DNA from 2 places in the Ideonella azotifigens genome. Region 2 is predicted to be linked to the other one. Evidence: riboswitches for the same ligand, from Rfam matches in the RefSeq annotation. Region 2 holds a riboswitch; the other holds the start of a gene.
What was found. Region 2 has a riboswitch for glycine ahead of gcvT (glycine cleavage system aminomethyltransferase GcvT). Riboswitches for the same ligand answer to the same signal wherever they lie in the genome.

Region 1: linked by a shared signal. The riboswitch ahead of LRH25_RS08375 (D-amino acid dehydrogenase) and the one ahead of gcvT (glycine cleavage system aminomethyltransferase GcvT) in region 2 are both predicted to bind glycine.

The regions. Positions count from the first base shown of each region.
Region 1 is NZ_JAJNKD010000003.1:50,454-57,358, reverse strand. It holds gene LRH25_RS08385 (M1 family metallopeptidase) at 1-585, opposite strand, end outside; gene LRH25_RS08380 (LysE family translocator) at 788-1,414, opposite strand; gene LRH25_RS08375 (D-amino acid dehydrogenase) at 1,452-2,780, opposite strand; glycine riboswitch at 2,833-2,958, opposite strand; gene LRH25_RS08370 (DUF3563 family protein) at 3,150-3,368, opposite strand; gene LRH25_RS08365 (hypothetical protein) at 3,824-4,063, shown strand; gene LRH25_RS08360 (hypothetical protein) at 4,344-4,571, shown strand; gene LRH25_RS08355 (hypothetical protein) at 4,581-4,943, opposite strand; gene LRH25_RS08350 (hypothetical protein) at 5,131-5,292, shown strand; tRNA gene LRH25_RS08345 (tRNA-His) at 5,656-5,726, shown strand; gene LRH25_RS08340 (hypothetical protein) at 6,126-6,383, shown strand; gene LRH25_RS08335 (hypothetical protein) at 6,546-6,752, shown strand; gene LRH25_RS08330 (NAD(P)/FAD-dependent oxidoreductase) at 6,865-6,905, opposite strand, start outside.
Region 2 is NZ_JAJNKD010000011.1:194,803-201,707, reverse strand. It holds gene gcvP (aminomethyl-transferring glycine dehydrogenase) at 1-750, opposite strand, end outside; gene gcvH (glycine cleavage system protein GcvH) at 851-1,225, opposite strand; gene gcvT (glycine cleavage system aminomethyltransferase GcvT) at 1,392-2,537, opposite strand; glycine riboswitch at 2,597-2,722, opposite strand; glycine riboswitch at 2,739-2,829, opposite strand; gene LRH25_RS21845 (hypothetical protein) at 2,881-3,138, shown strand; gene LRH25_RS21840 (NAD(P)/FAD-dependent oxidoreductase) at 3,154-4,839, opposite strand; gene LRH25_RS21835 (hypothetical protein) at 4,917-5,084, opposite strand; RNA gene ffs (signal recognition particle sRNA small type) at 5,266-5,362, opposite strand; gene LRH25_RS21825 (AIR synthase-related protein) at 5,425-6,558, opposite strand; gene LRH25_RS21820 (hypothetical protein) at 6,634-6,905, opposite strand, start outside.

The sequences.
Region 1 (6,905 bases), on a different contig from region 2:
AACGGTGTGGTCGGTCTCCGGGCCGTTGTCCGGGTGCACGAAGTACCAGGGCACGGCAGCGCCGGCCTGCTGGACCTTTTTCAGCTCGATGTGGCCCCACTGGCCTTCGTTTGCATCCACCTCGCTGCGAAAGCCGAAACCGAGGTTGCGCTGCTCGCTGAAGAAGGTGCTGCCCTGCCCTTCGAAGCCGTTCATGTACAGGTGCAGGTAGACGGCGCGCACCTCGCGGTCGCTGCGGTTGCGCCAGGTCATCTGCTGCTGGGCTTCGATGGTGTGTTTCTCCGGGTCCAGCTTGGCCTGGATGCGGTAGTCCACAACGCGGTCGGACAGCGTGGCCGCGCCGGGCTGGCGTGGGCCGCCCCAGGCACCGGGCGCACTGGGCTCGCGCACCATGGCCGCATGTGGCGAGGCCAGCGCAATGCCGTCGGGCGACGGTGGCACGAGGGCCGCGCTGGCAGCTGCGGGCGCCGCGGTCGCCGCGGCGCTGGTGGCGCCCGGCGGTGCGGAGGGGTGGCAGCCTGTCAGGGCCAGGCCACCCAGGACCAGCGCCGATGAGGCGGCCAGTCCGGTCAGGAGTCTCGACATGCGCATGAGCTCAGTCTTCGAGTTGGTTGGGGTTGAGTCCGGGATTGGGCAAGAGGCCGGATGTTAGGCGTCCGCGCTGGCGAGGCGCCGCGCAGCCGGCGCGGCGGACTGTAGGAAGGCCTTCGCCGAATGAGCCTCGGTTGCGACAGGATGCCGCTGGCGCCGACCAGTTGCAGGCTGGCGCGACGAACTGCAGAAGCGTTCAGCCCAGCGTCCAGCGCGCCAGAGAGACCCACTGCCACAGGGCAAACCCCAGCAGCAGCAGCGCCGAGGCCTGGTTCACCCGGCGCCGCCAACGCACATCGAAGCGCTGGCGCAGCCGGCCGACGACTGCCGTCAAGAGCCACCACCACAGCGCCGAGCCACAACCCACACCGAGGATCATCCAGCCCGGCGAAGCCGGCTGCGCCGAGCTGCCGGCCAGCGCGCCGAAGATGGCCAGGAAGGACAGGATGGTGGCGGGGTTGGAAAGCGTCAGCAGGAAGGTGCCGGCGAAAGAGCCCAGCAGGCTGCCGGCGCCGGGCGCTGAAGCCGCGCGCTCGGCCACCGGCGCCTGCCAGGTGCGCCATGCGAGCCAGGCCAGCACCGCGCCGCCGACGAGGGCCAGCGGCACGCGCGCGCCGACCAGCCAGTCGATCACCAGCGTGACGCCAAACGCGCCCAGTGCGCCATAGCAGGCGTCCGCCGCGGCGGCGCCCAAGCCGGTGGCCAGGCCGGCGGCCTGGCCCTGGTCCAGCGTGCGCTGGATGGTCAAGAGGCCAATGGGCCCGACCGGCGCGGCGATCGACAGGCCGACCAACATGGCCTGGCTGAAAAGTGAGATGTCCATCGACCAATGTTAGAGGCCGACAGACAGCGGGCCCCACTCAGGCCGGTTGCAGCGACAGGCTTTGCCTGGCCGGCAGCGGGCCGCAGAAGGCGAAGTCGACCTCGGGCCGGCGGCCGTCGATCAGCTGCGCGAGCGCATGGCCGGAGCCCGCACCGTGGGTCCAGCCCAACGTGCCGTGGCCGGTGTTGAGGAACAGCTTGCGCACGCGGCTTTCGCCGATGTAGGGCACGTTGCCGGGTGTCGCCGGACGCAACCCCGTCCAGTAGCTGGCCAGCTCGGGCCGGCTCACGCCGGGGAAGAGTTGCAGCGTGCGGCGCACGATGGCCTCGCAGCGCACCGGGTTCAGCGCCAGGTCGTAGCCGTTCAGCTCGGCCGTGCCGGCAATGCGCAGGCGGTCGCCCTCGGGCGAGGTGAAGCGCGAGAAGACCAGCTTGTACTCGTCGTCGGTCAGGCTGACCTGCGGGGCCTTGGCGGCGTCCAGCACCGGCAACGTGGCCGAATAGCCCTTGGCCGGGTAGATGTCCAGCGTCAGGCCGGCTTGCTTGGCCAGCTGCGGGCTGAAGCTGCCGGCGGCCAGCACGTAGGCGTCGGCGCTCAGCACCTCGTACATGCCGGTTTCGTTGGCGAACTCCACGCCGGTCATCTCGCCGCCTTCGCTGCGCAGCTTCTGCACGCGCACACCGTAGCGGAACTTCACGCCGCGCTCGGCAGCGAGTGCGGCCAGGCCGGTGGTGAACTTGTGCACGTCGCCGGATTCGTCGGCACTGGTGTAGGTGGCGCCGGCCAGCTGCGGTGCGATGTGGGCCATCGCCGGCTCCAGCTTCACGACCTCGTCGCGGCCGATCACCTCGCGCTCGCAGCCCAGTTCGCGCATCACGCGCGCCGGCTCCACCGCCAGGTCGAACTCCTGCTGGCTGGTGTAGAAGTGCAGGATGCCCTTGGTGAGATGGTCGTACTGCAGCCCGGTCTCGGCGCGCAGCGCCTGCAGGCAGCTGCGGCTGTAGGTGCCCAGGTTCAGCAGCTGGATCATGTTGCGCCTGGAGCGCGCGGCCGGGCATTCCAGCAGGAACTTCAGGCCCCAGCGCCACTGCGCCGGGTCGGCCCGCAGGCGGAACAGCAGCGGTGCGTCTTCCTTGCCCAGCCACTTCAGCAGCTTCAGCGGCGCGCTGGGGTTGGCCCAGGGCTCGGCATGGCTGACGGAAATCTGGCCGCCGTTGCCGAAGCTGGTTTCGCGGGCCGCACCAGCATTGCGCTCCAGCACGGTGACCTCATGCCCGGCCTGCGCCAGGTACCAGGCCGTGGACACGCCGATCACGCCGGCGCCGAGAACGATGACTTTCATGGGAAAGCGCTTTCTTTCAGGCAAAAAGAAAGGGGCAGTGGCCGAAGCCTTGCGATCTGCTCGCAAGATTCCGGCCACTGCCCCCACTGTCCTTTTGCCTGAGAGATTCACGCCGCGGTTCCCCGCGGCGCTTGCCCCTTCGGCGGCTGCCATCGGCGAAGCTTTCAAGGCCTGCCGTGCAACGCTCTCCAGTTTGTCGAGATGGTTCCAGTCTTTGGGCCTGAGCGTTCTGAGGGGTACGCCTTCGGCAGCTTCAGCAACAAGTGCTTCGGCTTCTCCTGGAAGAAGATCAGTTTACAGCGGGCGACGCGGCACGGGAGCCGCGGGACGCACCGGCGCGGCAAATGCCGCACGGAAGGCGCCCAGGATCGCCAGGATCAGGTCGGAACGCATTCAGTGGCTCCAGCTCATCATGCTGAGCTGCGTGTGCGCGCTCTCGACGGTGCCGCGCTCGAGCCGGCGAATGCGCCGCTCCAGGTCGCCCATGTCGACGGCTTGCGACAGGTAGCGCTCGTCGTCTTCACGGCTGGCGTCCTGGCCGCGTTGCGAAGGGGTAGTCAGTTGGGCGATGAAACGCCGGACAGTTGCGTAGGTGTTTTGAACGGAGGTCATGGTCTGTACCCTTTTTGGGGCTGATGGAGGGCCATCTCTCGGAGCGGTGGCTCCGGACAGCCCGGTTTGGTTTTTGTATGCAATGTAGTCTAAGGGTTTCCACTCAATCGTGCTGGCGAGGGATCGGTTAACAAGGCCCTAGAAACGGCCGCATTTCACGACGCAAAGCCTTGTTTTCATTGGCAAAACCGCCTTTTCACCAGACCAGATCCAAAGTGCCTTCGCATCGGGTTATGCACAAACAGCATGACTTTGACATGCCGCCCAGCACCGCTCACTGAGTGCCCCAATCGCAGAACGCGAAACGCGAATTCGCTGCCGGCCACCGACGTTTCGTCAGCAAATCGAACCTTCTGCACGGCCAAACCGGCAACTCGTCGCATCCCGGTCGCACCGCAGGCCGCGGCTTCCTAAAGTCCACTCATCGACACCCCGAACCGCACCAGGAGCCCACCATGACCGCCACCGCCACCCGTTTCGCCGCTGCTTCCAACGCCGCCCGCGCCGGCTTCGCCGGTCTGACCGCCGTGGTCACACTGACGGTGCTGGCGGGCGTGACCCACATCGCCGGCCAGCAAGTCCAGGACGTGCAGTTGGCCCAGGCCCGCAGCAACGCCGCGACGATGCTCGCCAGCGCCGTGCCGGCCAACGAAATGCCGCTGCAGATCGTCGTCGTGACCGGCAAGCGGGTCTGACACCCAGTCGCGTCGATCCCGCGCCGAGGGCCCCGCACTGCGGGGCCTTTTTCGTTGTGGCGCCGAACGCCAGCGGGCCGCTGCAGCAGCCGGTCGACGCACCACTGAGTAGACGTCCCGGTAGACCTTCTCCACACAGTTCAGCCGCTGCCGTTCATCCCTGCGGGCAGCAGTTTGGCCAGGCGCTGCGGCAACTCGTCGCATCCCGGTCGCAAGCGCAAGCGGCGCTGCCTAAAGTCCACCCATCGAAACACGATTTGCAGCCCAGCAGGAGCCTCAAATGACCACCCCCAACAGCACCGCCAACGTCAACACCCGCGAATTCCAAGCCAGCTCGAAGGCCGCCCGCACCGGCTTCCTCAGCCTGGCCGCGATGGTGACCTTCAGCGTGCTGGCCGGCATGTCGCAGATCGCCAATGCCCAGGCGGACGATGCGCTGGTCGCACAGGCCGCTTCGCAAGGCGCGGTGCAGGTCGTCGTGGTCTGCGGCAAGCGCAGCGCCGTCTGAGCCAAGCGCTCAGCGAAGTTCCTTCAGCAACTGCTTCAGGCGCTTGCGCCCTTCTGCATTCGTGCCGCGCCAGACTTCCTGCGCCAAGGCCAGGAACTGCTGCTCGGCGGCACTCGGCGACTGCGGCACATGCTCGCCGTCCAGCCAGCCCAGCGGCTGCTCGCACGCCACCTCGATCTGATGCGCCAGCTTGTCACCGATGGGCCGGCTGCTCTTGATCTGGCTCCACATGCTGGGGCTGATCTGCAGCTGTTGCGCAAAGGCCTGCTCCATGCCCTTGGGCGGCACGCCAGCCCGCATCTGCGACTCGGCATAACGTTGAAACAAGGCCAGCACGTTCTGGCGGCGATTCACGGTGAGGTTGTCTGACACGAAAGCGGTTGTGGCGGCGAAGACACGATCTGGAACACAAAGATTGTCGCACCCGCTTGACGCAGAAGTGAAGACTCTTTACAGTTCACCCATTCGCTGCTGAGTGGCTTCCACTGCTCACGGCACCGGAACCTTCGGGTTCCACCGATCACCAGGTCTTTCGTTCCAACCCAACCGAAGTCTCACCGTGAACTCCGCCACCTTCATCGCCAAGCGTTCGCTGCCCCTTTCGGGCCAGTGCACCGGCATGGGTGCAGGGTTTGCAGGCTTGTCTGCAAACGTTTGCGGTTTGAACAGCCAGGCCGGTGATCACAGCCACAACATGCCCCCGGGCGAGGCCAGCGCATAGCGCGTTGCCTCCTACTCGAATCCATCGAGGCCCGGCATCCGAAAGGATCCGGGCCTTGTTGCTTTTGACCTTCTGAATTTCTGTCCCATCACGGGTGTGTTTCGGCAAAACGGCCGAGCAGTGCGCTTTCTCTGTGTGAGAGCGGCCAGGATGTGCGCCACGGGGACGCCCGTGTCGTGCAGCGAGAACACGGCGCAAGCCTTCGGGGTCTTGCGTTCGCGCTGGAGCACAACCGTGATGGGACTGAAGACCCATGTTTCACGAAGCCTTCGTCGAGCTCACGCTTCGAAGGCGGAAATCGGCCGCAAAGATTGGGCGGCACCGGAACCCGTCACCGGAACCTTTCACCAAGTGCGCTCAGGCGTGGCCGTAGCTCAATGGCAGAGCCGTGGCTTGTGATGCCACTGATGTCGGTTCGATCCCGGCCGGCCACCCCTGAGCGCATCGCGCTTTCACCCCAAAAACAGGAGGACATCATGAAGAAGTACAACCCACAGGCGGCTGAAGCCTTCAGCTTTCGAACCCACCCGTAAGCGCCGCAAAGGCTACCCGTCCGAGACCGGCGTCAAGCGCGGCGCGCGGGTGGTGCATGGCGACAAGGAACTGCTGGAGAAGCTGGGGCGCCAAGACCCCTGCCCCTGCGGTTCGGCGCGCCGGTTTCATGCAGTGCTGCCTGCGCAGCGGCTCGTTTTGACGGCGCACTGCGCCAGGACTATTTCCGCGACTGAGGCGCAGCTTCACCCGACACCGGCAAGCGCGCAACACCGCAGACAAGCGCCGGGCCGAGGCTGTGAGCCACGGTTTGGCGGTTCAACCATTGAAAGGAGTTTCCGATGAAGACCCGGATCTCTTCCCTTGCCAACGCCCTGCTGGACAGCCTGGGCAGTGGCCTGCTGCTGATGGCCGCGGTGATGACTTTCAGCCTGCTGGCCGGCCTGGTGCAGGTGGCCGAAGCCCAGCGCCAGGGCTCGCAACTGGCTGACGCGCAGTTGCCCGAGGCGGCTGCCGCCGTGCCGGCGCTGTTTCTGGACGATGCGCCGGAAGCCCCGGCCTCGGCCGTGCCGCCGCCCGGCAAGCCCTTGAGCACCTGACGCTCTGCGCCACACGGCAGTGGCCAGCTGGCCACCACTCATCGCCTGCAAAGGCAACTCAATCACCTGCCGGCCCCGCCTGTCGCAAGACGGTCGCGGCGGGGATCGCGGCTGCCTAAAGTACATCCATCGACACCCACCGCACACCGCAAGGAGCCCCAAATGACCCCCTTCACGTTCATGAACACCACCAGCCTTCGCACCCGCGCCCCTTTCCTGGCACTGGCCGCCACCGTCACGCTGACCGTGCTGGCCAGCCTGAGCCACTACGCCGACCGGCAGGTCCAGGCCGAACAGTTCGCCCAGGCCACGCCGAGCGCCCCGACCCAGGTGGTCGTGGTCACCGGCAAGCGCAGCATCAACGGCTGAGCGCCCCGGCCATGTGCCGGTGTGATGTGGCTGTCCGAATGTCAAGTTGATCGACTGGTCCCACTGACCACTCATTCGCCCCGCAACCGCGGGGCTTTTTTTCGCCTGCGCGCTACAGCGCCGCGAGCACCCGCTCTGCAATCGCCAGCGAAG
Region 2 (6,905 bases):
GTCGGCCGCGACGATCAGCAGGCCGCCCTTGGCGTGCACGGCATCGGCCAGCGGCTGCAACGCGCGCACCCGGCCGGTCACGCCGGGGTACTGCACCAGCGCGGCAAAGCATTCCTGCTGGCCGGCTTGCTCGGCCGGGCCGACGACGACCGTGATGCCCAGCGGCTTGGCGCGGGTGCGGATCACTTCCAGCGACTGCGGCAGCACGTCGTCTGCCACGAAGAAGGTTTCGCTCTTGCTCTTGCCCACGCGGGCGGCCAGCGTCATGGCTTCGGCGGCCGAGGTGGCCTCGTCCAGCATCGAGGCGTTGGCCACGGCCATGCCGGTCAGGTCGGTCACCAGGGTCTGGAAGTTGACCAGGGCTTCCATGCGGCCTTGCGAGATCTCGGCCTGGTAAGGCGTGTAGGCGGTGTACCAGGCCGGGTTCTCGAGGATGTTGCGCAGGATGACGCCGGGGGTCAGCGTGCCGTGGTAGCCCTGGCCGATGAAGCTCTTGAGGCACTGGTTCTTGCCAGCGATGGCCTTCAGCTCGGCCAACGCCTGGGCTTCGGTCAGCGGCGCGGGCAACTGCATGGGCGCGCTGCGGGCGATGCTGGCGGGCACCAGGGTTTCGATCAGCGCACGACGCGAGGCCGCGCCGATCACGCTGAGCATCGCAGCTTCGTCCTCCGGCGCCGGCCCGATGTGGCGGGCGACGAACTCGGCGTTGTTTTCAAGGGCGTCCAGGGGCGCGTGGGCGGACATCAGCATGGCAGCGGGTCTCGGCGGGGCGGCCGCGGTGGCGGCAGGGGAAAGGCGGGAAGGTTCGGCGGCGGATCGCGCCACCGAACCCGGCAGGATCAGCGCGGGATCAGAGCGTCTTCAGCAGCGCGTCGTACGAAGGCGCATCCATCAGCGCTTCGAACTCGGCCATGTCCGACACGTGGACCTTGAAGAACCAGCCGTTGCCCATCGGGTCGGTGTTGGCCAGCGAAGGATCGGCACGCAGCGCTTCGTTGACTTCGACGACTTCGCCGCTGACCGGCATGTAGATGTCGGCCGCGGCCTTGACCGACTCGACCACGCCGGCGATGTCGCCCTTGGCGTAGGTCGTGCCGACCTCGGGCAGGTCTACGAAGACCACATCGCCCAGGGCATCCTGCGCGTGCAGCGTGATGCCGACGACGGCGGCTTCGTGGTCCTCGATGTTGATCCACTCGTGATCGTTGGTGTACATGGTCGTCATGTGTCGGGCTCCGTGGTGTGGCGGGAGAAAGAATTCAGGAACAAACAAAGGGGGAGGCGGCAGCACGGCGGCGCCGTGCCAGCGCGCAGGTTAGATCGGCGGGGCGGGGCTGTCCAACCCCGGATGGGGCAGGTCGCAAGCCCGCCTCTGACCGATCTCGCTGCGCTCAGCCGCGGTAGTAGCGGTTCGGTGTGAACGGCGTGGCGGCGACCGTCATCGGCAGCCGCTTGCCGCGCACTTCGGCGAAGACTTCGGTGCCCACCGCGGCCTGCGCGGTCGGCAGGTAGGCCAGCGCGACCGGCGTGTTCACGGTCGGGCCCAGCGTGCCGCTGGTCACGGTGCCCAGCTCGGTGCCGTCTGCCGAGAACAGCTTGGTGCCTTCGCGCACCGGCGCCCGTTCCTTGCCGACCAGGCCCACGCGCTTGCGCGCCGCGCCTTCGGCGAACTGGCGGTCGATGACCGCGGCGCCAGGGTAGCCACCAGCGCGCGCGCCACCAGCACGCCGCACCTTCTGGACGCCCCAGGTCAGCGCGGCTTCGACTGGCGTGGTCGTCGTGTCGATGTCGTGGCCGTACAGGCACAGGCCGGCTTCCAGGCGCAGCGTGTCGCGCGCACCCAGGCCGGCAGGCTTCACTTCCGGCTGGGCGAGCAGTTCGCGGGCCAGGGCGATGGCGTCGTTCTCGTGCACCGAGATCTCGAAGCCGTCTTCGCCGCTGTAGCCCGAACGGGTCACGAAGCATTCGGCGCCGGCCAATGTGAACAGGCCGCCGGTCATGAAGGTCAGCTTGGCGACTTCGGGGTTCAGGCGGGAGAGGGCGTCGACCGCCTTCGGGCCCTGCAGCGCCAGCAGCGCACGCTCGGGCAGCGGCCTGACTTCGCAGCGGCTGCCAATGCGGGCCTGCAGGTGCGCGATGTCCGCGTCCTTGCAGCCAGCGTTCACCACCACGAACAGGTCGCCGAAGCTGGCTGCTCCCTTGCCGGCCGGGCGGGTGATCATCAGGTCGTCGAGGATGCCGCCTTCGTCGTTCGTGAAGAAGGCGTAGCGCTGCTTGCCGGGCGCCAGGTCGATCACGTCCACCGGCACCAGGGTTTCCAAAGCGGCGGCCGCGTCGGCGCCGATCAGGCGCAACTGGCCCATGTGCGAGACGTCGAACAGCGCGGCCGAATCGCGGCACTGGCGGTGCTCGGCCATCAGGCCGGCCGGGTATTGCACCGGCATCGCGTAGCCGGCAAAAGGCACCATGCGGGCGCCGAGTTCGAGGTGCAGGGCGTGCAGCGGGGTCTGCAGCAGGGTGTCAGGCGTGGAGCTCATGCGGGGTCGTCTCTTCAGGTCGGCGCTTGGAGGGCGGTCTGGCGAATCTCTTCATCCAATAGGCCCTCCCTGTCCGCTTTACCTGAGAGATTGACGGCGCCGTTGATAACGGCCACCGCTTGCCCCTTCGGTGGACGGGCTCATGGCCTTGCAGCCATCACCCGCCTCTCTCCAGTGAGGAACGCCCCGCGTGTTACGGCAAGACGCTTGTCAGTCCTTTTGCCTGAGCGTTCGAGGGTGTGCCTCTGCGCCTTCGGCGGCTCCGGGTGGAGCTCTCTCCTAACAAGCTGGGCAGTGTAACCGCAGCCGCGCGTGGCGCCAGCGCCGTGCGATAGTCCCGGCCGTGCCAAGAATTGACCAAGACCCACATCAAGACCGTTATCAACCGACCTCGCGCCGCCAGCGCCTGGTCGTCATCGCCGTCACGGCAGCCACGGTGGTGGTGCTGTGGCTGCTGCTGATTTATCGGCCGGGTGGCCACTACACGATTTACGACCCACCCAAGCCAGCCTGCAAGCCCGGCCAGACGATCGATTGCGTGGGCGGCAAGGCCGACGTGCTGTTACTGCCGGCCACGCCGGCGTCCGCCAGCGGCGGCTGAACGCTCGCGGAGGCTTCAGGCCGTAGCCAGCATCGCGCGGCCCACGGCCTCGGCGACCTCGATGCCGTCCACGCCAGCGGACATGATGCCGCCTGCATAGCCCGCGCCTTCGCCGGCCGGGAACAGGCCCTTGACGTTCAGGCTCTGGTAGTCCTTGCCGCGTGTCATGCGCAGCGGCGAGGAGGTGCGGGTCTCGACGCCGGTCAGCACCGCGTCTGGCATCGAGAAGCCCTTGATCTGCCGCTCGAAGGCGGGCAATGCCTCGCGGATTGCATCCAGCACGTAGTGCGGCAGGACGGGGCGGTCCTTGGCGGCCAGCTCGGTCAGCTGCACGCCGGGCTTGTACGAGGGCTCCACATTGCCGAGCACGCGGCTGGGCTGGCGCTTGATGAAGTCGCCCACCAGTGCGGCGGGCGCCACGTAGCCGCCGCCGCCCAGTTCGTAGGCGCGAGACTCCCAGACGCGCTGGAAAGCCATGCCGTCCAGCGGGCTGACGGGCCCGCTGCCCGGGATCTGCCGGTAGTCAGCCGGGTCAATGCCGACGACGATGCCGGCGTTGGCATTGCGCTCGTTGCGCGAATACTGGCTCATGCCGTTGGTCACCACGCGCTCGGGCTCCGAGGTTGCGGCCACCACGGTGCCGCCAGGGCACATGCAGAAGCTGTAGACCGAACGGCCATTGCTGGCGTGGTGCACCAGCTTGTAGTCGGCCGCGCCGAGGATGGGATGGCCGGCATTCGTGCCGAAACGTGCCCGGTCGATCACGCCTTGCGGATGTTCGACCCGGAAGCCAATGGAAAACGGCTTGGCTTCCATGTAGACGCCGCGCTCGTGCAGCATGGTGAAGGTGTCGCGCGCGCTGTGGCCCAGCGCCATCACGACGTGGTCCGAGCGCAGTGTTTCGCCGGAGGCCAGCGTCACGCCGCGAATGTGGCGCTGCTCGCCCTCGCCTTCGATCAGCACGTCGGTGACCCGCTGCTCGAAGCGGATCTCGCCGCCCAGCGCGACGATGTCGGCCCGGATCTTCTCGACCATGCTGACCAGCCGGAAGGTGCCGATGTGCGGCTTGCTGACGTAGAGGATTTCCTCGGGCGCGCCGGCCTTGACGAACTCGTTCAGCACCTTGCGCGTCAGGTGGCGTGGGTCGCTGATCTGGCTCCACAGCTTGCCGTCGGAGAAGGTGCCGGCGCCGCCTTCGCCGAACTGCACGTTCGACTCCGGGTTCAGCTGCTGCTGGCGCCACAGGCCCCAGGTGTCCTTGGTGCGCTGGCGCACTTCCTTGCCGCGCTCCAGCACGATGGGGCGCAAGCCCATCTGGGCCAGGATCAGCGCGGCGAAGATGCCGCACGGGCCGAAGCCGACCACCAGTGGGCGGTGCTTGCCGCCGGCCACGGCGTCGGCGGCGAAATAGTCTGCCGGCACATGGCCGACAAAACGATAGGAGGTGTCCGGTGAGAGCCGGATGTGAGGGTCACCCGCATGCTTTTGAAGCACGGCGGCTTCATCAGCTTCTGGCGCCAGCTCGCAGTCCACCGTGTAGATCAGCACGATGGCCGATTTCTTGCGCGCGTCATAGGCGCGCTTGAACAAAGTGAACCGGCTCAGTGCCGTGTCCGCAACGCCCAGCCTGGCGACGATGGCCGGACGCAGCGCGTCTTCGGCATGGTTCAGCGGCAGGCGGAGCTCGGTGATCCTCAGCATGGTGCAGGTCTGCGGTGGCGGTCAATCAGGCCCTGGCGCAGGGCCAGTGACACCACCGGCAGGCCAGGGCGGGGGCTTTAGCCGCCCTTCTTCGCGCGCTTGCCGGCGCTCTTCTTGCTGCGGGTGTGCGAGCCACGTTCCAGGCTCACGCGCTGGCCGCGGTGCGTGGTGACGGTGACACCGCTCGGAGCGGCGGGACGCGGGGTGGCCTTGCGGTCGGCTTCGGTAACGATCTTGTTGCCCATGGTGGCTCCAGTGAAAAAAGAATCAACCCTCGATTAGGCCACAAGCGCCGTGGCTGGCAGCCCGTCTGGCGAGTCCGCCAGGCAAGGTTCAAAGAAAAAGCCGCCGCGCGGAGGGTGCGCAAAGCGGCTTGTTCAAGTGGCTTGGTGTCCTTTTGCTCGAACCCCGCGAGGGATTGGCAAAGGTGACGAGCCTGATCTCGGCACTGGTCACAACAGTTAGGGCTGCTTGGTTCCCCACCTGACCCAGTTGGCCGTGCTTCCATGCGAGGAGGCCCGTCACGACGAATTCTAACCCAGGCCGAAGAGGCGGCCCGGGCCCCGACCAGGAAATCCGGCGCTCTTAGCGCAGTTGCAGGTCGTCGTCGCCAAAGCGCACGTTGATCGGCTCGATCAGCACCTGCTTGCTGGCGCTGGCTTCGACCACGCCGGCGACGATCGCATCCACGCCCTGGGCCTTGGCGATCTCGACGGTGCGCTCGGCGTCCCCGGCCTTCACGAACAGCGCGAAGCCTGCGCCCATGTTCAGCGTGGAATAGGCCTCGCGGTCGTCTTGCTTGGCGTGTTGCTGGATGAACTTCAGCACCGGCGGCACGGCGGGCACGCTGTGGATGCGGTAGCTCAGGCTGCTCGGGTGGCGCAACAGCTTGCGCCAGCCGTGGCCGGTGATGTTGGCGCAGTAGTGCATGGTCACGCCGGCCTTGGCCAGCGCTTCGGTGACCGGGCTGTACAGCGTGGTCGGCGCCAGCAGCGCTTCGCCGTAGGTGAGGCCGGGCTCGATCTCGGTCAGGTAGCCCTGCGGCAGGCGCTCGACCAGCTTGCGCGCCAGGCTCAGGCCGTTGGCATGGATGCCGCTGGAGCTGAGCAGCACGATGGCGTCACCGGCGCCCAGTGCGTCGCCCACGCTGAGGCGGGTCTTGGGGTTGATGATGCCGGTGCAGGACGCAGCCAGGTCGATGCGGCCACTCTCGACAATGCCGGCCAGTGCCGGCGTTTCGCCGCCGCCCCAGGCCACGCCGCACACGTCGCAGGCCTTCTTCCAGCCTTCGACCAGGGCTTGCGCGCGTTGCGCGTCGGCGAACCAGTCGCTGCCACCGGCGGCCCAGTAGGCCTGCACGACCAGCGGCGTGGCGCCGACGGTGATCAGGTCGTTGACCGCCATCGCAATGGTGTCCTGCGCAATCCCGGCGTAGTAGCTCTTGCCGGTCAGTGCCTTCATCTCGTCGGCCACCAGGGCCTTGGAGCCCAGGCATTCGACGATGCTGGCCAGGTAGAACGGACCCACGTCGACCACGTAGGCCGATTCGCCGCGCGAGGCCGGCACTTCGCTGAAGCCGTGGCCGGCGAGGTGGCCGGCGGTGGCGGCAGCGGCGCGTTGCGCGGCGACCTTCAGCGGGTCGATCAGATCGTAGTTGACGCCGGCCTGCTCGTAGCTGAGGGTGTCGGCGGCGGGGCTGTGGGAAGCGGATGCGGTCATGGGTCGGGATTATCCGACAGCCGCGGACCGCACCCGCTTGGTGGCCGGAGGCCTGCCAGCCTCCGGCCACCGGGGTCAGCGCTTGTTCGGCGCTGCCATGCCCGTTACCCGCACCGGGCTGCTGAAGCCCTTGCGCATGGCTTCGGCCATCTTCGCTGCCGTCATCTCCAGCTGCTTGGCGGCCAGGTCCAGCCCGGCGCGCTGCAGTTCAGGGTCCGACAGCTTCGCCGCTTCGGCCATGGCCAGGGCCGTTGCCAGCGAAAGCACCAATGGGTCCCACGGGCCGACGGGACCGTTGCCAGTCGGGCCACCGCCGTCCACCATCACGCCCCAGCTGACCCAGGTGC